3 regions of the Kitasatospora sp. MAP12-44 genome follow, and region 1 is predicted to be linked to each of the others. Evidence: riboswitches for the same ligand, from Rfam matches in the RefSeq annotation. Region 1 holds a riboswitch; each other region holds the start of a gene.

Region 1 (6,040 bases):
CGAGTGTGGTCAGTTCGCCAACGGGAGGTAGACCCGGTTGCCGTTGGCGGCGAACTCGGCGGACTTCTCGGCCATGCCGGCGGCGGCCGCCTCGTCCAGTTCGCTCGCGACGGCGGTGGAGCCCTCGCCGTGCAGTTCGCGGATGTTCTGACTGATCTTCATCGAGCAGAACTTCGGGCCGCACATGGAGCAGAAGTGGGCCGTCTTGGCCGGCTCGGCGGGGAGGGTCTCGTCGTGGAAGGCGCGGGCGGTCTCGGGGTCGAGGGCCAGGTTGAACTGGTCCTCCCAGCGGAACTCGAAGCGGGCGTCCGAGAGGGCGTCGTCCCAGGCCTGGGCGCCGGGGTGGCCCTTGGCCAGGTCGGCGGCGTGGGCGGCGATCTTGTAGGTGATCACGCCGGTCTTGACGTCGTCGCGGTTGGGCAGGCCCAGGTGCTCCTTGGGCGTGACGTAGCAGAGCATCGCGGTGCCCCACCAGGCGATCATCGCGGCGCCGATGCCGGAGGTGATGTGGTCGTAGCCGGGCGCGACGTCGGTGGTCAGCGGGCCGAGGGTGTAGAACGGCGCCTCGTCGCAGATCTCCTTCTGGAGATCCATGTTCTCCCGGATCTTGTTCATCGGGACGTGGCCCGGGCCCTCGATCATCACCTGGACGTCCTTGGCGCGGGCGATCCGGCCGAGCTCGCCGAGGGTCTGCAGCTCGGCGAACTGCGCCTCGTCGTTGGCGTCCGCGATCGAGCCGGGGCGCAGGCCGTCACCGAGTGAGAAGGTGACGTCGTAGGCGCGCAGGATGTCGCAGAGTTCCTCGAAGTTGGTGTAGAGGAAGTTCTCCTGATGGTGCGCCAGGCACCACGCGGCCATGATCGAGCCGCCGCGCGAGACGATGCCGGTCTTGCGGCGGGCGGTCATAGGGACGTACCGCAGCAGCACGCCGGCGTGCACCGTCATGTAGTCGACGCCCTGCTCGCACTGCTCGACAATGGTGTCGCGGTAGACCTCCCAACTGAGCTCCTCGGCCTTGCCGTCGACCTTCTCCAGCGCCTGGTAGAGCGGCACGGTGCCGATCGGCACGGGGGAGTTGCGCAGGATCCACTCGCGGGTGGTGTGGATGTTGCGGCCGGTGGAGAGGTCCATGACCGTGTCGGCGCCCCAGCGGGTCGCCCAGGTCATCTTCTCCACCTCCTCCTCGATGGACGAAGTCACCGCGCTGTTACCGATGTTGGCGTTGATCTTCACCAGGAAGTCGGTGCCGATGATGGCCGGCTCGACCTCGGGGTGGTTGACGTTGACGGGGATGACGGCGCGTCCGCGGGCCACCTGCTCGCGGACGAACTCCGGCTCCAGGCCCTCGCGCAGGGCCACGAACTCCATCTCGGGGGTGACGATGCCGAACTTCGCGTACGCGAGCTGGGTGACCGCCACCCCGTCCCGGGCGCGCAGCGGGCGGCGCGGGCGGCCGGGGAAGACCGCGTCCAGGTTGCGCAGGTTGCCGCCGCGCGGCGAGGTGTGCTTGATCCCGTCGTCCTCGGGGCGGGACTCGCGGCCGTCGTACTCCTCGACGTCGCCGCGCTGACGGATCCACGGGTCACGCAGTGCGGGCAGGCCGCGCCGCACGTCGGGCTGGTAGGCCGGGTCGGTGTACGAGCCGGAGGTGTCGTACAGCGGGACGGTGCGGCCGTTGGTGAGCTGCACCTCGCGGTACGGGACGCGCAGGTCGGGGCGCGAGCCCTCGCGGTAGGCCTTGCGCCACGCGGGGGTCGGGTAGCCGGTGCCGGCGCTGTTGGCGGGACCCTCAGAAGGGCTCTCGGAAGGGCTCTCGGAAGGACCGCCGGAAAGGCTCTCGGCGCTCGTCTGGGCAGCCGAACGTGCATCAAAAATGGTCATCAGACCCTCTACTCCCTACGCCGGCATTACCCGGTCCAGGTTCCTGCGGTCGACGCAGCGATCGGTACGCGGCCCGCGTACCTGTCAGCGCCCTCTCAGCCCGGTGCTCCGAGCTCCCGTTCTGCAGGCGGTCTTGCCTGCACAAAAGACGTCCATACGGTAGCGGCAGCTCCGGCGTCGGTCCAGAGGGGGTCCTGGATATGGGCAGCTCCCGGCCAGTGGGACAGACTGGACGGCGACACAACCGAAGAGGGGGCGGGCACATGATCGGCTGTACGGGACGGGTCACCGGGAAGGTCGGACCGGGACTGGTCGGGGAGGTGCTGGTACACGTGCCGGAGCGGCAGGGGACCGAGGCGTTCCTCGCGTATCCGGCGGCGCCGGGGGATTCGCTGCTCGTCGGCACGCCCGTCGTGGTGGTCGAATACCAGCCACCGCGGACGGTCTACGTCTCCCCCGCGTTCGGCTGACAGTCGAACGCAGGTGCCTCCGCGGGCACTGAGTGACAGGACACGCCGTATCGGACTTCCCAAGCGATCGGAATCGGCGCAGAATCACGTGTCGCCACGGGGTTCCGCGCCATCCTGCACAACCGAGCGCAGTCACGGGACGTCGTGTGTCTGAAGGGGGAAAGGCCGATGTTTTTCGGCATCGTCGGCGGTGGGGTCGCCGCAGTCATCATCCTGTTCATCATTCTGTTCAAGCTCATGTGGCGGGTGGCCGAGCCCAATGAGGCCCTGATCATCTCGGGCTCCCGGCACCGCACCGAGGGCGTCGCCGACGGCCTGGGCTTTCGCGTGGTGACCGGGCGCGGGACGCTCGTCACCCCGGGCGTCCAGGTCGTCCGCAAGCTGTCACTGGACCTCAACGAGGCCGACCTGGACGTCGAGTGCGTGACGTCCCAGGGCATCCCGGTGCAGGTCAAGGGCGTGGTGATCTTCAAGGTCGGCGACGACCAGGTCTCCATCGCGAACGCCGCCCGACGCTTCCTGGACCAGCAGAAGATGATGGGCCACCGGGTCCACAACGTCTTCGCCGGCCACCTGCGCTCGATCGTCGGCGGGCTGACGGTCGAGGAGATGATCCGCGACCGCGAGCGGCTGACCGGTGAGACCCGGGCCGCCTCCGGCTCCGAGATGGAGAAGCTGGGTCTGATCATCGACTCGCTGCAGATCCAGGAGATCCTGGACCCGACCGGCTACATCAAGAACTTGGCCGCCCCGCACGCCGCGGCTGTCCAGCGTGATGCCCGTATCGCGGCCGCCGCGGCCGACCGGGAGGCCACCGAGGCGGAGCAGGAGGCGTTCGCCCGCAAGGCCGAGGCGACCCGCAACTCCGGTATCCAGCAGGCCGGTTACCAGGCCGAGATGGACACGGCGGCGGCCCGCGCGCTGCAGGCCGGACCGCTCGCCCAGGCCGCCTCGCGCCAGGAGGTCGTGGTCCAGGAGACCAAGGTCGCCGAGCTGGAGGCGCACCGCACCGAGCAGCAGCTGCAGGTCGAGGTCCGCAAGCCGGCCGACGCCCGCGCGTACGAGACCCGCACCAAGGCCGAAGCCGAGCGCGACGCCCGGATCTCGGCCGCCCAGGCGCAGGCCCAGGAGACCGAGCTCAAGGCCGTCGCCGAGGCGAACCGGGTGAAGATCGCCGCGATCGCCGAGGCCGAGGCCACCAAGGCCCGCGGTCTCGCCAGCGCCGAGTCCACCCGGGCCACCGGCCAGGCCGAGGCGGCCAGCGCCGAGGCCAAGGGTCTGGCGGCGGCCGCCGCGGCCAAGGCGCTCGGCCTCGCCGAGGCCGAGGCGATCAAGGCCCGCGCGGCCGCCCTGGCCGAGAACCAGGAGGCCGTGGTCGCCCAGCAACTGGCCGAAAACTGGCCGGAGATCGTGCGTGCCGGGGCGGAGGCCTTCGGCAACGTCGAGCACATGGTGCTGCTGAACGGCGCCGAGGGCATGGGCGAGATGTTCGCCAAGGCCCTCACCATGGGCGGCACCGGCCTCGGCCTGGCCCGCCAGCTGCTCGGCTCGATGAACGCCGCCGGCGAGACCCCCGTACCCGCCACCACAGCTGCCGTGCCCGCCGAGACCGGCGCCAAGCGGACGACCACCCAGAGCATTCCGCTCCAGGGGGACTCCGCGTCCTGACCCGCATGCCGTCCGAAGCCCGGCCGCCTGGATGTTCTCCGGGGGCCGGGCTTCGGTCAGTTCGCGGGAGTCCGAGGGGCCGTGAGCAAGGCCTTCAGCCGCTGGCCGGACGGGCCGCTCAGCACGCTCGCCACCCCGATCGCGCCGATCAGCAGCACGGTGGCCAGCCACACCATGGTCGCCACCGGCAGGGTGTAGGCGAGGACGATCCGCAGCACGCACTCGGCGACCAGCGCGAGCCCCCAGATGATCGAGTGGTGGCGCTCGGCCCGGCGGAACTCGGTCGAGTCCTGCGCCAGCAGGTCCCACCGCGCGCTCAGGCCGACGTCACCCCTGGTCAGGAAGGGCTTGAGGCCGGCGCTCATCAGCGGTCGGCCGCGCAGCGCCGAGACGACGATCGACAGGCCGATGACGCTGCTCACCGCGCCGTCCTTGGCGATCATCAGCCGCGGATCACCGGCCACCGCGCCGAGCGCGATCCCGACCAGGTTGACCGCCAGCATCAGCGCCGCCAGCCCGTTCACCGAGCGCTCCTGCAGCAGGCCCGCCACGGTCCGCACCGCCGGGACGACGCTGCTCAGCGCGAGCGAGGCGACCAGACCCAGACCGGCCACCGAGTGCGCCAGGTAGTAGACGGCGAGCGGGACGACGATGTCCACCGCCAGTGGCCGCAGCGCGGCCGGCAACGGGTTCGAGGTCCCGACGGCGCCCGGGGCGGTGACGCTCTCGCTCATGGTCTGCTCCTGTGCAGCTCGCTTCCTGATCTGCGTTCAGCTTGCCGCGCCGGCCTGACCGCCCGTCAGTGCCGACTGTGCGCAGTTCGGCGTGACAGCTGTCATAGCAACCGCATGACAGCCGAACGCCCGCCCCACTCGCGAGTGGAACGGGCGCCGAACGATCGGGGGAGGAGCGTCAGCTCTTGGCGGCCTTCTTCACCAGGATCACCACGGCGGCCGCGATACCGACCACCACCAGCGCCTTGATCAGGAAGCCCACCAGCGCGCTGACCACGCCGACCACGAACCAGACCACGTTCCAGGCGAGCACCAGCACGATGATCGGGACAACGATGTTGCGCACCCAAGAGGGCAGCGACTTCCAGAGCTCAGCCATGTCCGTTCCTTCTCTCCCCCTCGGGTCGGCTCCTAGTGGTCGCCGCATCCCGTCTGCTTTCGGTACCTCGATCGTACGAGCCCGACGAGTCGGAAACGAGGGATCCGGTCCCCGAGAGAACCCGGAGATCCCCCTGAGCCGGAAGCCAGGGGAACCCCGGGGAACCAGGTGCCCCAACAGGTCAGACCGGCCAGGTCTCGCCCCGCCAGGCGGCGTCCCAGAACATCCACTCATAGCGCGAGGTGGTGCAGAAGTGCTCGGTCACCCGGCGCCGCTCGGCCGCGGAGAGCTCCTCGCCGAGCCGGTCGGTGAGCGCCAGCACCCGGCGCACCACCGACTGGAACGCCTCGTCGCCGTAGGTCGCGATCCACTGGGCGTAGAGCGGGTCCGGGGAGGACTTGGCGAGCAGCTGCTCGCCGACCCGGGCATAGATCCAGTAGCAGGGCAGCACCGCGGCGACGGCCTCGGCGAAGGAGCCGCCGTAGACGGTGGCCAGCAGGTAGCTGGTGTAGGCGCGGGTGGTGGGCAGCACCGGCTCGGCGGCGGCGCGCTCGGCGGTGTCCCCGAAGGCGTCCAGGAACTGCGCGTGCATGCCCTGTTCGGCGGCCAGCGCCCCGATCGCGTCGTCGGCGAAGGCCCGGACCTCCTGCTCGCCCGGCGCCTTGGCCGCGCAGATCGCCAACGCCCGGGCGTAGTCGCGCAGGTAGTGCGAGTCCTGCACGACGAAGTGCCGGAACGCGGCGCGCGGCAGGGTGCCGTCGGTCAACCCGGCCAGGAAGGGGTGGTCGAGGATCTGCGCGTACACCGGCTCGATGGCCGTCCAGAGTTCCTCGGTCAGCGTCTGCGTCATGCCCCCGACCCTACGTGCCGGCCTCCGCTACGCCTCAGGGGGTGAGAAGACCACCAGC
Region 2 (11,509 bases), 360 kb from region 1:
GCGCTGCGGCCGGGGGTGGGGGCGGAGAGGTCGGGAGTGGTCACGTTCCAACCCTAGGACGTGGAGGTGACGCGGACGCGACCACACCCCCAACTCCGGGGGGCGCAGCTACTCCGCAGGCGCGGCCGGCGCGGCCGGGGTGAGCCTGGTCAGACCCCAGGTGACCAGCGCCGCGACCAGGAAGGAGAAGAGCGAGGCCGAGGACCACTGCTGCGGAGTGAAGTGCACCAGCGACTGCACGCTCGTCCAGAAGTGCGTCCACCAACCGGCGATCGCGGTCGGCGCCAGGAACTGGTACATGGCGAAGCCCAGCGCCCACGGCAGCAGCATCAGCGGGCGGGCCGGGGAGTCCTGCGACATGTCCCAGCCCTGCCGGCCGCGGCCGAGGAAGAAGTCCACCGCGAGCACCGCGAGCAGCGGCACGAAGACTGAGCCGATCAGCCCCAGGAAGTTGTAGTACGAGGCGGTGAACTCCTTGATCAGCAGCGCCAGCACCGTCACCAGCACGCCGATTCCGCCGGTCAGCAGCCGCCGGTCCACCCGCGGGAACAGGTTGTGCACCGACATCGCGGTCGAGTACACGTTGGCGAACGACTGGTCCGCCTCGCGCAGTACCAGCACCAGCAGGAACGCCCAGCCGGCCGTCACCCCGGCGAAGGAGTCGAGCAGGTTGTCGACGTTGCCGTGCGACTGCAGCAGCGCGATCAGGCCCAGCAGGTAGCACCAGACCTGGGCGATCGTGTAGCCGGAGAAGGTGCCCCAGAACGAGGCGCCCGGGGTGCGCGAGTGCCGGGTGTAGTCGGCGGCCAGCGGCACGAAGGAGATCGAGACGGCGATGATCGCGTCCGTGGCGCCCAGGAAGCCCTTCCAGTTGCCCGCGCCCGGGTCGGGGAAGCCCTGGCGGGCCAGCTGGACGGTGAAGTAGACCATCGCGATGCCCACCGCGATCGCCACGTACTTGCGCAGCGCGGCGATCGAGCCGAGCGGCCAGATGGTCAGCGCCGTGGTCACCGCCCCCGCCCAGCACCACGAAGAGCCAGCGCCAGCCCTGGGTGTCGGCCACCGTCTGGGCGCCCCAGGCGATCACGATCAGCTCGTACACCCCCCAGCCGACGCACTGCAGGATGTTCAGCACGGTCGGCAGGTACGACAGCCTGGTGCCGAACAGCCCGCGCAGGACGGCCATCGCCGGCGCACCGGTACGGGCGCCGATCAGCGCGGCCACGCCGAGCATCGCCGTACCGATCACCGTGCCGACCACGATCGCCGTGACGGCGGCCGTGAAGGAGAGCTCACTGCCCGGCTGGCCGAGCACCGTGGCGGCGCTGGTGAAGCCGATCAGGCTGATCCCGAGGTTGGCCCAGAGCGCGAACTGGTCCTTGAAGCCCAGCGTGCGCGGCGGTGCGGTGTCCAGCGTCAGCGGGGCCTCGGGGCGAGCGCTCGGGGCACCCGGCGGCCGGTCCAGCAGCGCGGACGAAGATGGGGAAGGCGAAGCAGCCGTCATGGCGATACTCCCTACGCCGGCATTACCCGGTCAGGTTCCGGCGGTCAGCACTCCCTCGCCCGCATCGCCCGAGTGATCATGGCGTACGGTCGAACAGCGCACTCTCAGCCTGGTGGGTCCAAGCTCCCGCGTGTCAGATTTGGCAGCGCAAGGGTAGCCCGACCTGGTGATTCCGCCAAGGTGGAGGCAAGTGCGCCGTCCGCATCGCGGAACTCTGCTCGGGGGGATCCGGGAGAGGGTTCCGAACGGCGGGCGGGGGGCTGTTCGGCCTACCTAAGGATTCTTAGCGGTTCTTCAGGGGGCTCCTTACGGCAACCAGATCCGTCATGGGAAAAACTATGGGCCAAGGTCCTGTCAGCGATGGAGGTCGTCCGTGAGCACCGAGCACGAGAGTGAGCCCGCCGGGCCGCAGGGGGAGCAGCCCTCCAGCGGCCACGGGGAGCAGGGGGGCACGCCGCCGGTGGGTGAGTCGATGCCGACCCTCGCGTTCACCAAGCTCAACGCCCCGGAGCCGGAGGCAGCGGTGGCTTCCGAGGCGACTTCGGAGTCGGCTTCGGAGTCGGTTCCCGAGCCGACCGTTGTCATCCCGGTCGAACCGGCCGCCGCACCGACCCCGGCGCCGGCCGCGGCTCCCGCCTACCTGGACGCGCCGCCGCCCGTCGTGCCGGCCGCTCCGGCCGCGCCGACCCCGGCCACCCCGGCCGCACCGGCTCCCGCCTACCTGGACGCGCCGCCGCCCGTCGTGCCGGCCGTCCCGGTCGCCGCCGAGGCGCCCGAGAACCCGTACGCGGCGCCGACCGAGGACACCTCGGCCGGCACGCCGATCACGCCCGGCGTGCCCGCGGCGTCCGCGCCGCACGCCGAGCACCACCCCTTCGGCGCCGGCCAGCCGCTCGGCGGCTGGGGCAACCCGCCGGCCGGCCCCGGCGGCCCGGGCTACCCGGGCGACTACCCCGGCGGCTACGGCGAGCCCGCCGCACCGCGTAAGAAGCGCGGCGGCCTGGTCGCGCTGATCGCCGCCGTCGCGCTGGTCGCCGGCCTCGCGGGCGGTGTCGCCGGCGCCGCGATCAAGGACAACGGCAGCGGCACCATCGGCTTCACCTCCAGCAGCCACAGCAGCACGACCGTCACCGCCGGCGACAACACCAAGTCGCTCAACCGCGCCCCCGACTCGATCGCCGGCATCGCCGCCAAGGCGCTGCCCAGCACCGTCACCATCAAGGCGGACGGTGCCCAGGAGTCCGGCACCGGCACCGGCTTCGTCTTCGACACCCAGGGCCACATCCTCACCAACAACCACGTGGTCGCCCCGGCGGCCAACGGCGGCAAGCTGACCGTCAAGTTCTCCGACGGCTCGACCTACGCCGCCTCGGTGGTCGGCCAGGCCAAGGGCTACGACGTCGCGGTCATCAAGCTCGACAACCCGCCGACCAACAAGCTCGTCCCGCTCCCGCTGGGCGACTCGGACCAGGTCGCGGTCGGCGACGTCACCATCGCCATCGGCGCGCCGTACGACCTGGAGGGCACCGTCACCTCCGGCATCGTCAGCGCCAAGAACCGCCCGGTCGCCTCCGGCGACGAGAGCGGCGCGCAGGTCTCCTACATGAACGCCCTGCAGACCGACGCCTCGATCAACCCCGGCAACTCCGGTGGCCCGCTGCTCAACGCGAGCGGCGCCGTGATCGGCATCAACTCCGCCATCCAGTCGAACTCGACCGGCAGCAGCGGCGGCCAGGCCGGCAGCATCGGCCTCGGCTTCGCGATCCCGATCAACCAGGCCAAGCGGGTCGCCCAGATGCTGATCCAGACCGGCACCCCGGTCTACGCCATCCTCGGCGTGCTGCGCAACGACGACTACCAGGGCGACGGCGCGCAGATCCAGTCCGGCCCCGTCCAGGGCCAGCCCGCCATCACCCCCGGCGGCCCCGCCGACAAGGCCGGCCTCAAGGCCGGCGACGTCATCACCAAGTTCGGCGGCATCCCGATCGACAACGCCCCCGGCCTCGTCAGCGAGATCTGGACCCACCAGCCCGGCGACCAGGTCCAGCTCCAGTACACCCGCAACGGCCAGACCGCCACCACCACCGTCACCCTCGGCGCCAAGACCGGCGACAGCTGACCCCCACCAAAACCGAGTGCACCAATCCCCACCGGACCCGTTAGGCTGACCTCCGCCAGGAGGGTTGCCCGAGCGGCCTAAGGGAACAGTCTTGAAAACTGTCGTGGCGTGACCCGCCACCGTGGGTTCGAATCCCACATCCTCCGCAGGAGAACGGCCCCTGACCAGCAACGCTGGTCAGGGGCCACCTGCATTTCCCGTCCCTGGCAGTCCGTCAGCGCCCGCTGATGCCCGGCGGCGTCCCTTTCTTCGACTCCCGTCCCGGGGCCCGGGGGCGGCTCCCGACGGGGCGGCTTTCGTCCGGGCGGGCCGCACGGCAGAGTGCGGGGCGTGGGGTGTGTGTCCGGCGTGCCCCCTGGCGAGAGGAGGCGGTGCCGGTGAGTGGACTGGCCGAGCGGCTGATGAAGGGGCTCCCGCAGTCCGCGGTCGTGGTGGATCCGGCGGTGACGGCCGCGTACCGGCACGACATGGCCGGCTTCTGCGCGTCGGGGGCGCCGGCGGTGGTGGTGTTCCCGTCCACCGTCGAGGAGGTCCAGCACGTCCTGCGGACCGCGACCGAGCTGGGCGTGCCGGTGGTGCCGCAGGGCGCGCGGACGGGGCTGTCGGGCGCGGCGAACGCGGTGGAGGGGTGCATCGTCCTCTCCCTGGTGAAGATGGACCGGATCCTGGAGGTCGACCCGGTCAACCGGATCGCGGTGGTCGAGCCGGGCGTGGTCAACGCGGTGCTCTCGCGGGCGGCCGGTGAGTACGGGCTGTCCTATCCGCCGGACCCGTCGAGCTGGGAGTCGTGCACCATCGGCGGCAATATCGGCACCGGCGCGGGCGGCCTGTGCTGTGTGAAGTACGGGGTGACCAGCGAGTACGTGCTGGGCCTTGACGTGGTGCTGGCCGACGGCCGGCTGCTGCGTACCGGTCGGCAGACCGCCAAGGGGGTGGCCGGTTACGACCTGACCCGGCTGTTCGTCGGCTCGGAGGGGACGCTCGGTGTGGTGGTCCGCGCGGTGCTGGCCCTGCGGCCCGCGCCGGCACCGCAGTTGGCGATGGTGGCGGAGTTCGCCGACGCCGACGCGGCCTGCGCGGCGGTCTGCGCGGTGATGGCGGCGGGGTTCACCCCGTCGTTGATGGAGCTGATGGACGCGGTCAGTGTGCGGGCGGTCAACCAGCTGGCGCAGATGGGACTTCCGGAGTCCACCCAGGCGCTGTTGCTGGTCGCCTTCGACGGGGCTGACCCGGCGGGCGAGTTGGCCGCGGTCGGCGAGCTCTGCCGGGCGGCCGGCGCCACCGAGGTGGTCCCGGCCGAGGACCAGGCGGAGTCCGAACTCCTGCTCCAGGCACGTCGGTTGTCGTTGACGGCGATGGAGCAGCTGGGCACCACGATGGTCGACGATGTCGCGGTGCCGCGCTCGCGGCAGGGCGCGATGCTGAACGGGGTCGCCGAGATCGCCGAGCGCTACGGGCTGACCATCGGCGTGGTCTGCCACGCGGGTGACGGCAACACCCACCCGATCGTCGCCTTCGACGCGGACGACCCGGACGAGGTGGACCGGGCCCGGCAGTCCTTCGACGCGATCATGGCGCTCGGCCTGGAACTGGGCGGCACGATCACCGGCGAGCACGGCGTCGGACTGCTCAAGCGGGAGTGGTTGGCGAAGGAGTTGGGGCCGGTCGGACTGGAGCTGCAAAAGCAGATGAAAGGATTGTTTGACCCCCTGGGAATCCTCAATCCGGGCAAGCTGTTCTGAGCCATTTCGGCAGCCGTCCGGTGGCGAACGGGCGCCGAAAGTCAGGCGCAGCGGCCGCCCGGGGCTTTCGGATGACCGATATGTATCGGCTTTCTGTGAGTCAGGGTTTAGTGATCCGACTTCACGCGTTCGAGCTAAAACTCTTGGGGGGGGCTGGTGCTTTGTCGATTTGTTGCGGAAGTCTGTGTCTCGGCGTCGCAGCCCGCAGGGGTTCGTCTGGCCGCGAACTCCCGCACCAGTGAGACCAGTTCGTCCAGTTCAAGCTTCTTGGAGGATTCCATGGCTCGTTTCCGTACCGCTCGCGTGATCGTCGCCCTCGCCGCCGCTCCGCTCGCCGCAGGCCTGCTGCTGGCAGGGGCCGGCGCAGCCGCTGCCGACAACGGCGCTCTTGCCGGTGACCACTCCAACAGCAGCGTCGTCTCCAACGTGGGCAGCGGGAACGTCTTCGGATCGGTCGACGGAAACTACAACTGGACGCAGCAGACGGCCACCGGCTCGGGTGCTTCGAACCAGAACAACACCCTTGCGGTCAAGGGCAACTCGGGTCTGGTCTACGCCGACCAGTCCAACAAGAACGTGCACATCCACTTCGCGCCCGTCATCGGCTGAGTGCCGGCCTGACGGGGTGGTTCCAGGGCCTCGGCAGGATCGAGAACGACCGGCGGCGGAAAGGGTCACCGCATTCCGGTCCGTGGGCGGTGCCGGCAACGGCACCGCCCACCGGCGTTTCCCCCGCACACCGCTAAGGACGACGTCCCGTCAGGGTGGCCCCGGCGCTCGCGGCCACCACGCAGCCGATCCCCAGCAGCTGTTCCCAGCGCAGCAGTTGGCCGAGCACCAGGAGCCCGACCAAGGCGCTGACGGCCGGCTCCAGGCTGAGGATGATGCTGAACACCCGCTCCGGGATCCGGCGCAGCGCCGTCAGCTCCAGCATGTATGGGACGATCGGGAGCAGCAGCGCGACCCCGACCACCGAGAGCAGCAGCCGCCCGGGGTGTTCGGCGCCGGCCAGCCCGTGCCAGGCCTGGCCGAGGCCGAGCGGCGCGACCAGCACCGCGGCGACCGTGATCGACACCGCCTGCCCCTCGAAGCCCTGGAACGCCGCCCCCACCCGGTTGGTGAAGAGGATGTACCCGGCGTAGCAGGCGGCGGCCCCGGCACCCGCGGCGAGTCCGAGCGGGTCGAGCCCGCCGTGACCGCCCACCGCTCCCGAGCCGCCGACCGCTCCCGAGCCGGCCGCCACCCCCGCGCCGCCCCCGGCGGGCTGCCCGCCGATGACGGTCAGCAGCAGGACGCCGCCCGCCGCCAGCAGCGCCCAGGCCAGGTGGCTCGGCCGCCGCGCGAGGATCAGCGCCACGGCGAGCGGCCCGAGGAACTCCAGCGTCGCCGCCGTCCCCAGCGGCAGCCGATCGGAGGTCACCGCGAACAGCACGGCCATCCCGGCCGTGGCCAGGCCGAGCACGCCGGTCGCGGCCAGATCGCGACAGCTTCGACCGCGCAGCCGGGGCCGGGTCGCGCTCAGCATGATCACCGAGGCCGTGGTCAGCCGCAGGAAAGAGGCGCCGAGCACCCCGAGCGACCCGAACAGCGAGGTGGCGATCGCCAGTCCGGTCTGCGCGGTGACCATCGCCAGCACGCAGAGCAGCGGCGCCGGCGTCCGCCCGACAGCCCGGTGTGCCAGCTCCACCGGCCCCCGCGCCCCCAGCCGGACGGCGCCCGCACCCGGGCCGAGGCGGTCGGGCGCGGACGCGGGCAGGACGAGCGGCTCGCCGGGGTCGCCAGGAGGCATGCGGCCGAGTGTGACGTCAGCGCACCACCCTGGCAAGGTCCTGACGCACCCGGCGAGCGTTACGCCACACGGGTGCCGCCGGTCAGCCGCTGGAGGTCGCCACCGGGGAGGCGGAGGGGATACCGCCCGGCGACGCCCCGGTGGTGCGGACGGCACCGCTCCGCCCGGCCTCCCGGCTGCCGGCCCGGCTGCCCGCCGACTCGGTGTCGACCCGCCGGGCCGCGGCCACCGGCTGGGACGCCGGCTGGTCCGCCCCCTGCACCCGGTAGCCGGACCTCACCGCGTCCACCAGCCCGCCCCCCAGCCCGCTCTCCGGCCGGCCCACCCGCCCGCCCGCGTCGGCGCGGTCGATCCGGATCACCAGGTTGCGCTCCCGGTTGTCGCGGCCCGCCCAGTCATGGTCCTTGCTGCGGATCAGCTGGCTGCGCACGCCGTTCAGCTCCGTCCACTTGCCGAGCACCGCTCGCACGTTCGGCCGCCAGCTGCCCTCGTACTGGTGCTCGACGGCGAGGTCCCAGCCGTGGCCGATGCCGGTGTCGTCGATCAGCTCGCTGGCCCCGACCGTGCCGGGGACGACCACGGTGGCCCCGCGCCGGATGCTCACCACCACGCGCTGCGGCCAGTCCGCGTCCACCCCGACCACCGTGATCCTGCAGGGGCCTTCGTACCAGGGCATCAGGTACCTCCGTGCTCGCTTCGTCGGGGCCCGGAACCGGAGCCTCCCACCCAGAGACACGGCCGCCCGCGGGCGCCAGGTTCGGCGTTGAGCTCCTGGTCTCATCCGCCGCCAAGATGCTGACAACCGGCGCGGGCAGGCGACAGAATCAAACTGTGGCCCTTGCTACCCGCCGGTAGTGGTATCCCCAGGGGCGCACGCAGCCCGTCCGGTCAAGGAGGCCCCGTGTTCAGCACCATGCAGGACGTACCACTCACCGTCGCCCGGATCCTGGCGCACGGGTCGACCGTCCACGGGCGCGCCACGGTCACCACCTGGGACGGTACCGGCCCGGTGGCCCGCAGCTTCGCGGAGGTCGGCGCCCGCAGCGCCCAGCTCGCGTACGCGCTGCGCGACGAACTGGGTGTCACACCGGAGCACGTCGTGGGAACGCTGATGTGGAACAACGCCGAGCACATGGAGGCGTACCTGGCCGTCCCGGCGATGGGCTCGGTGCTGCACACGCTCAACCTCCGCCTGCCCGCCGCCCAGCTCTCCTTCATCATCAACCACGCCGCCGACCACGCGATCATCGTCAGCGGCAGCGTCCTGCCACTGCTGGCCGGGGTGCTGCCGCAGCTGGCGCTGACCCTCAAGCACATCGTGGTGAGCGGCCCCGGCGACCTCTCGCTGCTGGCCGGCTTCACCGGCACCGTGCACGAGTACGAGCAGCTGATCGCCGGCCGGCCCACCACGTACCCGTGGCAGGACGAGATCGACGAGCGCCGCCCGGCGATGATCTGCTACACCTCGGGGACCACCGGCGACCCCAAGGGCGTTGTCTACAGCCACCGTTCGATCTACCTGCACTGCATGCAGGTGAACTCCGCCGCCAGCTTCGCGCTCACCCCGTACGACATCGCACTGCCGGTGGTGCCGATGTTCCACGTCTGCGCCTGGGGCATCCCGTACGCCGCCTTCATGTCCGGCGCGAGCCTGCTGATGCCGGACCGCTTCCTCCAGCCGCAGCCGCTCGCCGCGATGATCGAGCAGGTCAGGCCGACCGTCACCGGGGCCGTCCCGACCATCTGGAACGGCCTGCTGGACGAACTCGACCACCCGACCGGCCGCGAAACCCGCTACGACACCTCCTCGTTGCGCACCGTGGTGATCGGCGGCTCGGCCTGCCCGCCCGCCCTGATGCGCGGCTTCGAGGACCGCCACGGCATCCGGGTGGTGCACGCCTGGGGCATGACGGAGACCTCCCCGCTGGGCACCTACGCCCTGCCGCCGGCCGGACTGACGCCCGAGGAGGAGTGGCCCTACCGGCTCACCCAGGGTGTCTTCCCCGCCTCCGTGGAGGCCCGGCTGACCGGCCCGGACGGCGAGCGGATGCCCCACGACGGCGTATCGGCAGGCGAGTTGGAGGTCCGCGGCCCGTGGATCGCCGGCGCCTACTACGGCGGCGCCGGCCAGGACCCGGAGCGCCCCGAGGACAAGTTCTCCGAGGACGGCTGGCTGCGCACCGGTGACGTCGGCACGATCACCCCGGACGGCTTCCTCACCCTCACCGACCGGGCCAAGGACGTCATCAAGTCCGGCGGCGAGTGGATCTCCTCGGTCGAGCTGGAGAACCACCTGATGGCCCATCAGGAAGTGGCCGAGGCAGCCGTGGTGGCGGTCCCGGACGAGAAGTGGGGCGAACGGCCCCTGGCCACCGTGGTGTTGCGCCCCGGCGCCACCGTCGGCCTGCCCGCCCTGCGCGCCTTCCTCGCCGAGCGGGTCGCCTCCTGGCAGCTCCCCGAGCGCTGGTCGATCGTCGACGCCGTCCCGAAGACCTCGGTCGGCAAGTTCGACAAGAAGGTCATCCGCGCCGACTACGCCGCCGGCCGCCTCACCGTGACCGTCCTCGGCAAGGAGTAACCGCCCGGCGCGCACGGCGACCTCCCCAATGAAGGGGAGGTCGCAAGCGCCTGTCTGCTACCCCGCCGAGCCCGCCGAACCAGGCTCGCCGAGCGCGCCGATGCGGCCCAGCAGGTCGACGATGCGGGACTGCACGTCGTTGCTGGTGGAGCGTTCGGCGAGGAAGAGGACGGTCTCGCCGGTGCGCAGCCGGGGGAGTTCGGCCGGGTCGAGGTCGACCGCGGTGTAGACGACCAGCGGCGTGCGGTGCAGGCGGTCGTTGGCGCGCAGCCAGTCGAGCAGACCCAGCCGGCGGCGGCGGATCTTCAGCAGGTTCATCACCACGAGGTTGGGCTGCACGCTGCTCGCCTTGGAGACCGCCTCGATCTCCGAGATGGCGTGTTCGACGTGCATACCGCGCCGCTCCAGGCTGCTGATCAGCGCGGCGGCGATGTCCGGGTCGGACTCCACCAGCAGCACCCGGGCGGCGTGGTTGGCGCTGTCCCGGGGGGCCAGCGCGCGCAGCAGGACGGCGGGGTCCGCGCCGTACGCGGCGTCCCGGGTGGCCTGGCCGAGGCCGGCCGTGACGAGCACCGGGACCCGGCTGTTCAGCGCGGCGGTGCGCAGCGACTGCAGGGCGGTCCGGGTGATCGGCCCGGTCAGCGGGTCGACGAAGAGCGCGGCGGGGAAGGCCGCGACCTGCGCGTCCACCTCTTCGCGAGAGCGGACTATCACCGGGCGGTAGCCGCGCTCCTGGAGCGCCTGCTTGGTGGACGCGTCGGGCTCCGGCCAGACCAGCAGCCGACGCGGCCGACCGTCGGCGGCGGGGCTCACCATCGTGGGGTAGTCGGGGTATTCGGGCACCCGGGGTGCGGCGTTCGGACCGGCGGCCGGCGCGGCATCGTCCTCGCCGGACAGCCGCGGCAGGTCGCGGTCGGCCTCGGCCTCGCGGGAAGCGGCATTGGCCGCGGCGGAGGTGTCCGAGGGGGCCGGGCCCAGCTCGGCCATCGGGCGCGCGGCCGGGCGCGGCTCGACGGACGCGGGCGCCTCCGGCGTGGGGCTCGGGAACGCTCCGGGGAACGCGCTGGCGAAGCCGCCGGCCGGGCGCGGCGGGGTCAGTTCGCCCAACCCGCTGCCCACCGGCACCTGCTGTGGCACGGGCAGCAGCGGCGCGCCGCCCGCCGGCGGAGCGCTCGGCATCGGCGGTGCGGGGGCCGCGGCGGAACCGGTGGCTTCGGTCAGGGCAAGCGCCGTCGAAGGCGCGCTGCCGTCCGACCCGGCCGGGTTCTCGCCGCCCGCTCCGGAGGGGATGCCCAGTCGGCGACGACGGCCGGTGGGCTGCACCGGCGCGGTCGGCCCAGCGGCCGGCAGCTCGGCGGGGACGGCCGGGAGGGCGTGCTCCAGGCCGGGGTAGAGCGGCATACCGGGGTCGGGGACACCCGGCAGCGAGAGCGCCGCCGGTTCGTCGGGTGCGGCACCGGGCGCGGGCAGCGCCCGCCGCCGCCGCGAGCCTGGCGCACCCTGAGCAGCGCCCTGACCAGCACCCGGACCAGTGCCCGCTGACGTGCTGCCCGGACCAGCGTCCGGCGCCGACTCGGCCTCACCCGGCACGCCGTCGCGGCCGACCGCACCCGTCGGGCCCGGTCCCAGCGCGAACGGGGTGCGCGGTTCGGGCGCGTGGGCCTGCGCCGGAATCATGGCCTGACCAGCTTCGGCGGCAGCAGCAGCCGGGACCGGCGCCGAGGCGTCGGCCGAAGGCCCGGGGCCGAGCGCGAGCGGCCCGAGCGAGGGCCCGTTC
Region 3 (11,509 bases), 2.2 Mb from region 1:
GACGAAGTTCGGGTTGAGCGCTTCGAGTCGGCGGATGGCGTCCCAGAGCTTCTGCTCCGCCGCTTCGCTGCGCGGGGGCATGAACTCGAAGGAGAACGACCGCTTACCGGCCGCCAGCAGCTCGCGGACCGTCAGTGCCCGGTCGGTTCTGGTGGAGGCGATACCTAGTGCCATGTTCGCAGGTTAACCGCCGGACCAGGGGGGTGGGCAGGCGACGTCCACGGATCGAGACGACTTGTCCACAGCGCGCGACGGCCGCGCGATGTCCACGGACAACGGCTTCCGGTGGCCCGGGCTAGTCTGGCCGTACCCCAGTGATTCCGGAGACCGCCGTGACCTCGCCCAGCCCGTCGCCCGTGCAGCCCCTCGATGTGGAGGCGGTCCGCGAGCGCGTGAACGCCGCGCTCACGGCGTTCATGGACGAGCAGGGCGCCCTGCTCGGCAAGATCTCCCCCGGCCTGGTCCCGGCCACCGACGCGCTGCGTGACTTCCTGCTGGACGGCGGCAAGCGGCTGCGGCCCGCCTTCTGCTACTGGGGCTGGCGCGGCGCGGGCGGGGCGGCCGACAGCAAGGGCATCGAGCACGCGGCGGCCGCGCTGGAGCTGCTGCAGGCCAGCGCCCTGGTGCACGACGACCTGATGGACCGCAGCGACACCCGGCGCGGCCTGCCCGCCGTCCACCGGCGCTTCGAGGCGCTGCACCGGGACAGCGGCTGGCGCGGCGACCGCGAGCAGTACGGCGCGGCGGCCGCGGTGCTGCTCGGCGACCTGCTGCTGATCTGGTGCGACGAGCTCTTCGTCCGCTGCGGACTGCCGCCCGCCGCCGTGCTGGCCGCCAAGCCGGTCTTCGACCTGATGCGCACCGAGGTGATGGCCGGCCAGTACCTGGACGTGCTGGAGCCGGTGGCCGGCGACTCGACCGACGCGCTGGCGCTGGACCGGGCGCAGACCGTTCTGCACTACAAGTCGGCGAAGTACACCATCGAGCGCCCGTTGCAGGTCGGCGCCCGGCTCGCCGGGGCGTCCGACGAACTGGTCGGCGCCTACTCGGCCTTCGGGCTGCCGCTCGGCGAGGCCTTCCAGCTGCGCGACGACCTGCTCGGCGTCTTCGGCGACCCGGCCGTGACCGGCAAGCCCGCCGGCGACGACCTGCGCGAGGGCAAGCGGACGATGCTGGTCGCGCTGGCCCTGCGCGGCCTGCCCGCGGCCGAGGCCCGCCGACTGGACGAGCGGCTCGGCGCGCCGGGCCTGGGGGCCGAGGAGATCGCCGAGCTGGGCGAGCTGGTCGCCCGCAGTGGCGCGGCCGACCGGGTCGAGGAGCGGATCGACTCGCTGATGGGCCAGTCGCTGGCCGCCCTGGACGCCGCCCCGCTGGCGGACGAGGCGGCCCGGACCACGCTGCTCGCGCTCGCCCGGGCCGCCACCGTCCGCCGCTACTGAGCTACTGGACCGCGCGCACCCGGCGGGCCAGCTCCGCGGCGGCCGCGCCCGGGTCGTCGGCGGCGGTGATCGCGCGGACCACCACCACCCGGCGGGCGCCGGCGGCCAGCACCTCGTCCAGGTTGCCCAGGTCGATCCCGCCGATCGCGAACCACGGGCGGTCCGTGGTCTGCCGCGCCGCGTACTCCACCAGACCCAGGCCCGGCGCGTACCGGCCCGGCTTGGTGGGCGTCGGCCAGACCGGCCCGGTGCAGAAGTAGTCCACGCCGGCCTCGGCGATCGCGCCGTCCACCTCGGACTCGGCGTGGCAGGAGCGGCCGATCACCACATCCTCGCCGAGGATCGCGCGGGCGGCCGGCACCGGCAGGTCGTCCTGGCCCAGGTGCAGCACCTGGGGCCGGGCGGCGTGCGCGACGTCGGCGCGGTCGTTGACCGAGAAGAGCTTGCCGTGCCGCCGGGCGGCGTCCGCGAAGACCTCCAGGGCCGCCAGCTCCTGCTTGGCCTCCAGGGCCTTGTCCCGGAGCTGGACGATGTCCACGCCGCCCGCCAGCACCGCGTCCAGGAACTGCGGCAGGTCGCCCTGCTCGCGCCGGGCGTCGGTGCACAGGTAGAGCCGGGCGTCGGCGAGCTTCGCCCGGTGGTCGGCTCCGGCCATCAGATCAGCATCGCCTGGGCGCGCCGCTTGACCTCGGTCCCGCGGTTCTCCTGCAGCGCCTGGATCGGGCTGCCCGGCAGCGTCGGGTCCTCGGTGAAGAGCCACTCGATGATCTCTTCGTCGGTGAACTTGGCGTCGCGCAGCAGGGTCAGCGTCGGGGCCAGGTGCTTGACCAGGCCGGGTCCGTCGATGAAGGCGGCCGGCACCTGGAGCGAGCGGTTCTCGCCGCGGCGGAACGCGATCAGCTCACCGTCCTTGACCATCTGGCGCACTTCGGTGACCCGCACACCCCACTGTTCGGAGATGTCGGGCAGGTACATCCACTCGTGGACGAAGGCTTCGATCTTGGCATCCGTATCGCTACTCACGGCACCAGCCTGCCATCCCCTGGCACTCCCGCGCACCAAACGCCCCGGGCGAAGCCGTCAGAGCGCCGACTTCAGCGCCACCGCCGGGTCGCCGGCGCGCTCCGGATCGAGCACCACGGCCTGGTCGATCAGGCGGCGGGCCTGCACCACGTCACGCGGCCGGTCGACCGCGAACGCCGCCACCAGCGCGCCCTCGCGCAGCCACAGCACGCTCCACGCCGGGTCCTCGGGCGAGCCGCGCCAGACCAGCCGGTCGCCGGCCGCGTGCCGACCCGCGTACTGGACCATCCGCCCGAACTGCTCGGACCAGAAGTACGGCACCGGGTCGTAGGCCGCGTCGGCGCCCAGCAGCGCGGCGGCCACCGCCCGTCCCGAGTGCATCGCGTGGTCCCAGTGCTGGACGTTGATCCGCTCCCCGAACCGGGCCGAGGGGTAGCTGACGCAGTCGCCGGCCGCCCAGACCCGCGGCAGGCAGGTGCGCAGCGAGGCGTCGGTGAGGATCGCCCCGGCCGGGTCCAGTTCGACCCCCGAGCCGGCCAGCCAGCGGGTGGCCGGCCGGGCACCGATGCCGACCACCACCTCGTCGGCGGCCAGCACCGAGCCGTCCGCGAGCAGCACGCCGTCCGGCCGCACGGCGGCGACCTTCGCGCCGAGCCGCAGGTCGATGCCGGCCTCGGCGTACCAGCGCTCCATCGGCGCGGTCAGTGTGGTCGGCAGCGCGCCGGCCAGCGGTTCGGCGGCGGCCTCCAGGACGGTCACCTCGCAGCCAAGCTGCCGGGCTGCGGTGGCGGTCTCGGCGCCGATCCAGCCGGCTCCCACCAGCACCAGCCGCAGGCCCGGGCGCAGCACGGCCCGCAGCGCGAGCGCGTCGTCCAGGGTGCGCAGCACCCGGGCGCCGTCCGCGCCGTCCAGGGTGCGCAGCACCCGGGCGCCGTCCGCGCCGGGCAGCCGGACCGGGTCGGCGCCAGTGGCCAGCACCAGCTGCCCGTAGGCCAGCTCCCCGCCGTCGGTCTCCAGCACGCCGGGGCGCAGGCCGGTGGCCCGGCGGCCGGGCAGCAGCTCGATGCCCAGCTGCTCCCAGTCCAGTTCGAAGGCGGTGCTGTCGGTCTTGCCGAGCAGCACGTCCTTGGAGAGCGGCGGCCGGTCGTACGGCGGCTGCGACTCCTCGCCCAGCAGACTGATCCCCCCTTGCCAACCCCCCTGGCGCAGCGCGAGCGCGCACTGCGCTCCCGCCATGCCGGCGCCGACGATGACCACCTGTTCCGCGCTCTTCAGCTCAGCCACTCGCTCACTGTAGCGATCCGTACCAGCCTTCACCGGGGGTTGCCGGAACCCGTATCGAGGGCCGGGCACGCCTTCGGCCCGGGTGTCACCCGGCGTTAGGGTAGGAGGCATCCTCATCACGGGAGCCCGGTGCACCGGGCTGAGAGGCGGGCTGACGCGGCCTGCGACCGTCCGAACCTGATCCGGGTCATTCCGGCGAAGGGAGCATCAGCGCCTTGACAGGCACAGACTGCGCACGGCCCGATCCGATAGCGCGGCCCACCGACGTGCTGGTGATCGGCGGCGGCGTCATCGGACTTGCGGTCGCCTGGCGCACCGCCCAGCGCGGGCTCGCAGTCACCGTGGTCGACCCGGAGCCCGGCGGCGGCGCGGCCCAGGTCGCGGCCGGCATGCTGGCACCGGTCACCGAGCTGCACTACGGCGAGGAGCCGCTGCTGCGTCTGGGGATCGCCTCCAACGAGCGGTACGCGGCGTTCACCGCCGAACTGGAGCAGCTCACCGGCCTGCCCACCGGCTACCGCGCCACCGGCACACTCGCCGTCGCGCTGGACTCCGACGACCGCGAGGAGCTGCGCGAGCTGCACGCGTTCCACCAGCGGCTCGGCCTGGCCTCGCACTGGTTGACCGGCCGCGAGTGCCGCAAGCTCGAACCGATGCTCTCCCCCGCGGTCCGCGGCGGTCTGCACGTCACCGGCGACCACCAGGTGGACGGCCGCCGGCTCTGCGCCGCCCTGGTGGCCGCCTGCGAACAGGCCGGCGTCGTGCTGCGGCGCGGCCGGGCGACCGCGCTGCTGCTGGACGGCGACCGCGCGAGCGGCGTCGAGGTGGACGGCTGCGAACAGCTGACCGCTCCTCAACTGGTGCTCGCCGCCGGACCGCAGAGCCATCTGCTGCCCGGGCTGCCGGCTGACGTGCTGCCCGCGATCCGCCCGGTCAAGGGGCAGATCCTGCGGCTGCGGATGCCAACCGCGTACGGCCCGTTCCTCTCCCGCAACGTCCGCGCGGTGGTCCGCGGGCAGCACCTCTACCTGGTTCCGCGCGCCGACGGCGAGCTGGTGATCGGCGCGACCAGCGAGGAGCAGGGCTACGACACCACCGTCACCGCGGGCGGCGTCTACGAACTGCTGCGCGACGCGCACGATCTGGTGCCCGGGATCACCGAACTGCCGCTGGTGGAGACCAGCGCGGGCCTGCGCCCGGGCTCGCCCGACAATGCCCCGCTGCTCGGCCCCACCGACCTGCCGGGCCTGGCGGCCGCCACCGGCCACTACCGCAACGGCGTGCTGCTCAGCGCCGTGACCGGCGACCTGCTCGCCGACTACCTGGCCACCGGGGTCCTGCCCGAGCCGGCCGTCCCGTTCTCCCCCACCCGCTTCACCGTGAAGGCAACCCGATGAACCCGATCCCCCTCACCGTCAACGGCGAACCGCGCGAGGTCGCGGACACCGCCACCCTCGCCGAGGTGGTCTCCGCGCTGAGCAGCGCGCCCTCGGGGGTCGCGGCCGCGGTCAACGAGACCGTCGTGCCGCGCGGCGCCTGGGAGCGGACCGTACTCAGCGCGGGCGACCGGATCGAGATCCTCACCGCCGTCCAGGGAGGCTGAGCAGCCATGGCCGACGACCTTCTGACCATCGCCGACACCACCTTCACCTCCCGGCTGATCATGGGCACCGGCGGCGCCCCCAGCCTGGAGGTCCTGGAGCAGGCGCTGCGGATCTCGGGCACCGAGCTGACCACCGTCGCGATGCGCCGGGTGAACGCCAATACGCAGGGCTCGGTGCTCGACGTGCTGACCCGCAACGGCATCCGGATCCTGCCCAACACGGCCGGCTGCTTCACCGCCGGCGAGGCCGTCCTGACGGCCCGCCTCGCCCGCGAGGCGCTCGGCACCAGCTGGGTGAAGCTGGAGGTGATCGCCGACGAGCGGACCCTGCTGCCGGACCCGATCGAAACGCTGGACGCCGCCGAGACACTGGTCGACGACGGCTTCGTGGTGCTCCCGTACACCAATGACGACCCGGTGCTGGCCCGCAAGTTGGAGGACGTCGGCTGCTCGGCGATCATGCCGCTGGGTTCGCCGATCGGCTCGGGCCTGGGGATCCGCAACCCGCACAACTTCCAGCTGATCGTGGAGAGCGCGACCGTCCCGGTGATCCTGGACGCCGGCGCGGGCACCGCCTCCGACGTGGCGCTCGCGATGGAACTGGGCTGCTCGGCGGTGATGCTGGCCTCCGCCGTGACGCGCGCTCAAGAGCCGGTGCTGATGGCCGACGCGATGCGCAGGGCCGCCGAGGCCGGCCGCCTCGCCTACCGGGCGGGCCGCATCCCGCGCCGCTTCCACGCCGAGGCCTCCTCGGCGATGGCCGGCCGCGCCGACCTCGACCACCGCGAGCGCCCGGCGTTCTGAACGGCGTTCTGAACCATGACATCGGGGTAACCGCATCGTGCTCCGGGCCCCCCTACACTGCTCCGGTGGACATGACGTTGAACGACCCGCTGCTCGGAGCGCTGCTGGACGGCCGGTACCGGGTCGAGCAGCGCATCGCGATGGGCGGCATGGCCACGGTCTACCGGGGCACCGACACCCGGTTGGACCGGGTGCTGGCGCTCAAGGTGATGCACCCCGCGCTGGCCGGCGACGTGGAGTTCACCGAGCGCTTCATCCGGGAGGCCAAGGCCGTCGCGCGGCTCTCGCACCCCAACGTGGTCAACGTCTTCGACCAGGGCGCGGACGGCGGCGTCGTCTTCCTCGCCATGGAGTACGTGCCCGGCCGCACCCTGCGCGACGTGCTGGGCGACCGCGGTGCGCTGAGCATCCGCGCCGCGCTGGACATCCTGGAGCCGGTGCTGGCCGCGCTCGGCGCCGCGCACCGGGCGGGCCTGGTGCACCGGGACGTCAAGCCCGAGAACGTGCTGATCACCGATGGCGGGCTGGTCAAGGTCGCCGACTTCGGGCTGGTCCGGCTGCTCTCCGAGGCGGGCGCCTCGGTCACCAGCACCACCACGCCGGGCGTGGTCATGGGCACCGTCTCGTACCTGGCGCCCGAGCAGATCATGCAGTCCGGGCCGACCGACCAGCGGGTGGACGTCTACGCGGCCGGCATCGTGCTCTACGAGCTGCTCACCGGTCAGAAGCCGTACGTCGCCGAGAACCCGATGCAGGTGATCTACCGTCACCTGCACGAGTCCGTCCCGGCCCCCTCGCTCACCGTCCCCGGCATCCCGCCGGAGCTGGACGCGATAGTCGCCGCGGCCACCGCCCGCGAGCCGCAGTCCCGCCCGTGGGACGCAGTGGAGCTGCTGGCCGCACTGCAGCGGGTGCGCCGCGCGCTGACGCCGGACCAGCTGGACGCCGAGCCGCCCGCCTCCACCCGGCCCACCCCGCGGTTCGCCACCGCCGAGGCGACCTCGGTGATCACCGCGCCGCTGTCGGCTCCCGCGCCCGAGCACACCAGCGTGCTGCCGCCGATGCCGCTGCTCGCCCAGCCGCGCCCGTACAACGAGCCCGCCCCCACCCGGGCGCAGCGCCGGCCCCGGCGCTCGCGGCGGGGTGTGGTGTGGGGCGCGGTGCTCGGCGTCGTCGCCCTGGTCATCGCGCTGACCAGCTACCTCCTCTCCGGCGCGGTCTACGCGACGGTGCCCAGCGTGATCGGCCAGACCCAGGCGCAGGCCGTCAGCACGCTGAACGGGGTCGACCTGCAGGGCCGGTTCGTCCAGGCGTTCAGCGAGACCGTCCCGGCCGGCCAGGTGATCAGCACCGATCCCGGCGTCGGCGCGCGGGCCCGCAAGAGCGACGGGGTCAAGGTGACCCTCTCCAAGGGCCCCGAGCGGATCGCCGTGCCGGACGTCACCGGCAAGCCGCTGGACCAGGCGAGGCAGCAGCTCAGCAGCGCCCGGCTGACCCCCGGGACGACCAGCCAGGACTACAGCCCCAGCGTGCCGCAGGGTTCGGTGATCAGCACCGCGCCGGCCGCCGGGCAGCAGCTGGCGGTGGACGCACCGGTCTCCCTGGTGGTCAGCGAGGGCCCGGCTCCGGTCGCCGTGCCCGACGTGGTCGGCCAGCCGGTGACGCAGGCGCAGAGCGCGCTGACCGGCGCGGGCTTCAAGACGGCGCTCGGGACCGACCAGGCGTACTCGGACACCGTCCCGTCCGGCGCGGTGACCGCGCAGGACGTCAGCGGCACCGCCGCGCCGGGCTCGACCGTGACCCTGACGCTCTCCAAGGGGCCGCAGCCGGTGCAGGTGCCGAACGTGGTCGGGATGAGCGAGTCGGACGCCACCAACGCGCTGACGGCGGCCGGTTTCAAGGTGAAGTCCAGCGGACTGAGCCTGCTCGGCCTGCTCAACGTCAGCTCGCAGAGCCCGAACGCCGGCCAGCAGGCGCCCAAGGGCTCCACGGTGACCATCAAGTTCTGACGCGGCCGGTCTCTACCGCATCGGCCCGTCGCCGGGCTCCTCCTGGTAGGAGTAGCGCTGCTCGTTCCACGGGTCGGCGCGGTTGTGGTAGCCGCGCTCCTCCCAGAAGCCCCGGCGGTCGGCGCGCATGTACTCCACCGCGCGCACCCACTTGGGGCCCTTCCAGGCGTACAGCTGCGGGACGACCAGGCGCACCGGGAAGCCGTGCTCGACGGTCAGCGGCTCGCCGTTGCGGTGGGTGGCGAAGACCGTGCGCGGGTCGGCGAAGTCGGCCAGCCGCAGGTTGGCGCTGTAGCCGTACTCCGCCCAGACCATCACATGGGTGACGCCCGGGGCCGGCGGGACCAGCTCCAGGATGGTGGCCCCCGACACGCCGCTCCACTCGCTGCCGAGCATGGAGAAGCGGGTCACGCAGTGGAAGTCGGCGCGGACGGTGACCTTGGGCAGGGCGTGGAAGGCCTCGTGGTCCCAGCTGTGCTTCTCGGCCGAGGCGGTCGCCCCGAAGACCTGGAGGTCCCAGGTCAGCGGCTTGAAGCGGGGCACCGGACCGTAGTGCAGCACCGGCCAGCCGCGCTGCAGGCGCTGACCGGGGGGAAGGCGCAGGTCAGACAGCTGCCGTTGCTCGTGTTCGGACTGACCCATGCGTCAATGGTGACAGACGGCGGACGATGCCAGCCGCGCGCCCCTCGGCTGCGCCGCACGCCCCCCGGGCCAGAAAATCAGGCCAAATCCGACAATCCCAGCGATTGCTTGGTAAGTGTGAACTTACTGGAAATATCGCCCCTGCCGATGTCAGGATTCCGGTCGAAAGCCACCGTTCCCCGCGCAGGCAGGAAAGGCACCGCCATGAAGGGCGACCCCGAGGTCATCGAGTTCCTCAACGAGCAGCTCACCGCCGAGCTGACCGCGATCAACCAGTACTTCCTGCACGCCAAGATGCAGGAGAACTTCGGCTGGACGAAGCTCGCCAAGTACACCCGGCACGAGTCCTTCGACGAGATGAAGCACGCCGAGACGCTCACCGACCGGATCCTCTTCCTCGACGGCCTGCCCAACTACCAGCGGCTCTTCCACGTCCGGATCGGCCAGACGGTCCAGGAGATGTTCGAGGCGGACCGGCAGGTCGAGGTCGAGGCGATCGACCGGCTGCGCCGGGGCATCGTGGTGATGCGCGCCAAGAACGACGTCACCTCGGCCAATATCTTCGAGTCGATCCTGGCCGACGAGGAACACCACATCGACTACCTGGACACCCAGCTCGAACTGCTGGAGAAGCTCGGCGAGGCGCTCTACCTGGCCCAGCTGATCGAGCAGCCGGAGTCCTGAGCCGGACCGCCTCAGACCGGGTCCTATGCCACGCGGCGAACGGGCGACTGCACCAGGGCCGGCAGATTGACCTCCGGATCGGCCAGGCCGAGCTTGGCGGCCAGCCGGGCGGTGGGGCACGGCCGGGCGCCGTGCTCGCCGAGCATCGTCTGGATCCGCCGGACGCAGGAGCCGCAGTCCGTGCCGGCCTTGCAGCCCTGGGCTATCTGGCGCGGGGAGTTGGCACCGCTGTCGATGGCCTGCTTGACCTGCTCCTCGGTGACCGCATGACACATGCACACGTACATCGCGGCTACTCCCAAGGTCTCAGCGTCATTGAGCTAAGCCTTACCTTACCTGGCGTTCCGAGAACGAAAAAGCCCCTCCGGTCCGGATTGCTCCAGGACCGAAGGGGCCTTCGTCACACTGTGCGGCTCAGTGCCCGCGGTACATCTCGGCGACCAGGAACGCCAGGTCCAGCGACTGGCTGCGGTTGAGCCGCGGGTCGCAGGCCGTCTCGTAGCGCTGGTGCAGGTCGTCGACCATCACCTCGTCGCCGCCGCCGACGCACTCGGTCACGTCGTCGCCGGTCAGCTCCACGTGGATGCCGCCCGGGTGGGTGCCCAGGGCGCGGTGCACCTCGAAGAAGCCCTTGACCTCGTCGAGCACGTCGTCGAAGCGGCGGGTCTTGTGGCCGGTCTCGGCCTCGTAGGTGTTGCCGTGCATCGGGTCGCAGATCCAGACCGGCTGCGCGCCGGAGGCGGTGACCTTCTCCACCAGGGTGGGCAGGTTGTCGCGGACCTTGCCCGCGCCCATCCGGGTGATGAAGGTGAGCCGACCGGGCTCGCGCTCGGGGTCGAGCCGCTCGATCAGGGTCAGCGCCTCGTCCACCGTGGTGGTCGGGCCGAGCTTGACGCCGATCGGGTTGCGGATCTTCGACGCGAACTCGATGTGCGCCCCGTCCAGCTGGCGGGTGCGCTCGCCGATCCAGACCATGTGGCCCGAGACGTCGTAGAGGTCACCGGTGCGCGAGTCCACCCGGGTGAGGGCGGTCTCGTAGTCGAGCACCAGCGCCTCGTGCGAGGAGAAGAACTCGACGGTCTTGAACTCCTCGGGCGCGACGCCGCACGCCTGCATGAAGTTCAGCGCGTTGTCGATCTCCTTGGCGAGCCGCTCGTAGCGCTGCCCGGCGGGCGAGTTGCGCACGAAGTCCTGGTTCCAGGCGTGCACCTGGCGCAGGTCGGCGTAGCCACCGGTGGTGAAGGCGCGCACCAGGTTGAGCGTCGCGGCGGAGGCGTTGTACATCCGCTTGAGGCGCTCGGGGTCGGGGCGGCGGGACTCCGGGGTGAACTCGAAGCCGTTCACCGAGTCGCCGCGGTAGACCGGGAGGGTGACGCCGTCCCGGGTCTCGGTCGACTTGGAACGCGGCTTGGAGTACTGCCCGGCGATCCGGCCGATCTTGACGACCGGGACGGAGGCCGCGTACGTCAGCACGGCGGCCATCTGCAGCAGGGTCTTCAGCTTGTTGCGGATGTGCTCCGCCGACACGCCGTCGAAGGCCTCGGCACAGTCGCCGCCCTGGAGCAGGAAGGCCTCACCGCGCGCCACGGCGGCGAGCCGGGTGCGCAGCTGGTCGCACTCGCCGGCGAAGACGAGCGGCGGATACGAAGCGAGGTCCGCAAGAGCGGTGCGCAGCGCCTCAGGATCCGGCCATTCAGGCTGCTGCGCCGCGGGCAGGGACTGCCAGGTGTACTGATTTGTCACGGTCACGCTGGCAAGGCTACGGGGTGCGACAAGCGATTTGTCGCTGCTGACCGCTGGGTGAGACAGCGCACGAGACAATTCATCGAAGGTCTTCACTCCAGTGGACCATCGGCTACTGTCACTTCCATGAACGCGCCGCTCACCCTTTCCTGGTGGTGGACCATCCCCGAGGTGGCCCACTGATCGCGCGTCCCTGACGACACGACGGCCGCCCCTCGGGGCGGCCGTCGGCGTTTCATCGGCAGACGGCCCTCCCGGCACAGCGGACCCGCATCCCG

Evidence for each region. Region 1 has a riboswitch for thiamine pyrophosphate ahead of thiC (phosphomethylpyrimidine synthase ThiC). Riboswitches for the same ligand answer to the same signal wherever they lie in the genome.
Region 2: it holds a riboswitch for thiamine pyrophosphate, as region 1 does, so the genes downstream of both, P3T34_RS19520 (cytosine permease) here and thiC (phosphomethylpyrimidine synthase ThiC) in region 1, are expected to answer to the same signal.
Region 3: it holds a riboswitch for thiamine pyrophosphate, as region 1 does, so the genes downstream of both, thiO (glycine oxidase ThiO) here and thiC (phosphomethylpyrimidine synthase ThiC) in region 1, are expected to answer to the same signal.

Annotation. Positions count from the first base shown of each region.
Region 1 covers NZ_JARZAE010000004.1:4,545,454-4,551,493, reverse strand. The annotation lists gene thiC (phosphomethylpyrimidine synthase ThiC) at 10-1,881, opposite strand; TPP riboswitch at 1,877-2,011, opposite strand; gene P3T34_RS21230 (hypothetical protein) at 2,145-2,351, shown strand; gene P3T34_RS21225 (flotillin family protein) at 2,520-4,019, shown strand; gene P3T34_RS21220 (VC0807 family protein) at 4,076-4,753, opposite strand; gene P3T34_RS21215 (DUF5326 family protein) at 4,932-5,132, opposite strand; gene tenA (thiaminase II) at 5,314-5,982, opposite strand; gene P3T34_RS21205 (cupin domain-containing protein) at 6,010-6,040, opposite strand, start outside.
Region 2 covers NZ_JARZAE010000004.1:4,179,193-4,190,701, reverse strand. The annotation lists gene P3T34_RS19530 (glycerophosphodiester phosphodiesterase family protein) at 1-44, opposite strand, end outside; gene P3T34_RS19525 (cytosine permease) at 109-1,011, opposite strand; partial or broken gene P3T34_RS19520 (cytosine permease) at 1,148-1,504, opposite strand; TPP riboswitch at 1,496-1,644, opposite strand; gene P3T34_RS19515 (trypsin-like peptidase domain-containing protein) at 1,878-3,623, shown strand; tRNA gene P3T34_RS19510 (tRNA-Ser) at 3,682-3,769, shown strand; gene P3T34_RS19505 (FAD-linked oxidase C-terminal domain-containing protein) at 4,025-5,365, shown strand; gene P3T34_RS19500 (hypothetical protein) at 5,645-5,974, shown strand; gene P3T34_RS19495 (EamA family transporter) at 6,108-7,154, opposite strand; gene P3T34_RS19490 (hypothetical protein) at 7,237-7,830, opposite strand; gene P3T34_RS19485 (long-chain fatty acid--CoA ligase) at 8,056-9,732, shown strand; gene P3T34_RS19480 (PAS domain-containing protein) at 9,790-11,509, opposite strand, start outside.
Region 3 covers NZ_JARZAE010000004.1:2,370,606-2,382,114, forward strand. The annotation lists gene metF (methylenetetrahydrofolate reductase [NAD(P)H]) at 1-174, opposite strand, end outside; gene P3T34_RS11155 (polyprenyl synthetase family protein) at 333-1,439, shown strand; gene thiE (thiamine phosphate synthase) at 1,441-2,094, opposite strand; gene P3T34_RS11165 (Rv2175c family DNA-binding protein) at 2,094-2,414, opposite strand; gene P3T34_RS11170 (FAD-dependent oxidoreductase) at 2,520-3,698, opposite strand; TPP riboswitch at 3,855-3,968, shown strand; gene thiO (glycine oxidase ThiO) at 3,962-5,143, shown strand; gene thiS (sulfur carrier protein ThiS) at 5,140-5,349, shown strand; gene P3T34_RS11185 (thiazole synthase) at 5,356-6,153, shown strand; gene pknB (Stk1 family PASTA domain-containing Ser/Thr kinase) at 6,225-8,162, shown strand; gene P3T34_RS11195 (sulfite oxidase-like oxidoreductase) at 8,175-8,804, opposite strand; gene bfr (bacterioferritin) at 9,009-9,488, shown strand; gene P3T34_RS11205 ((2Fe-2S)-binding protein) at 9,512-9,775, opposite strand; gene P3T34_RS11210 (3-deoxy-7-phosphoheptulonate synthase class II) at 9,903-11,237, opposite strand.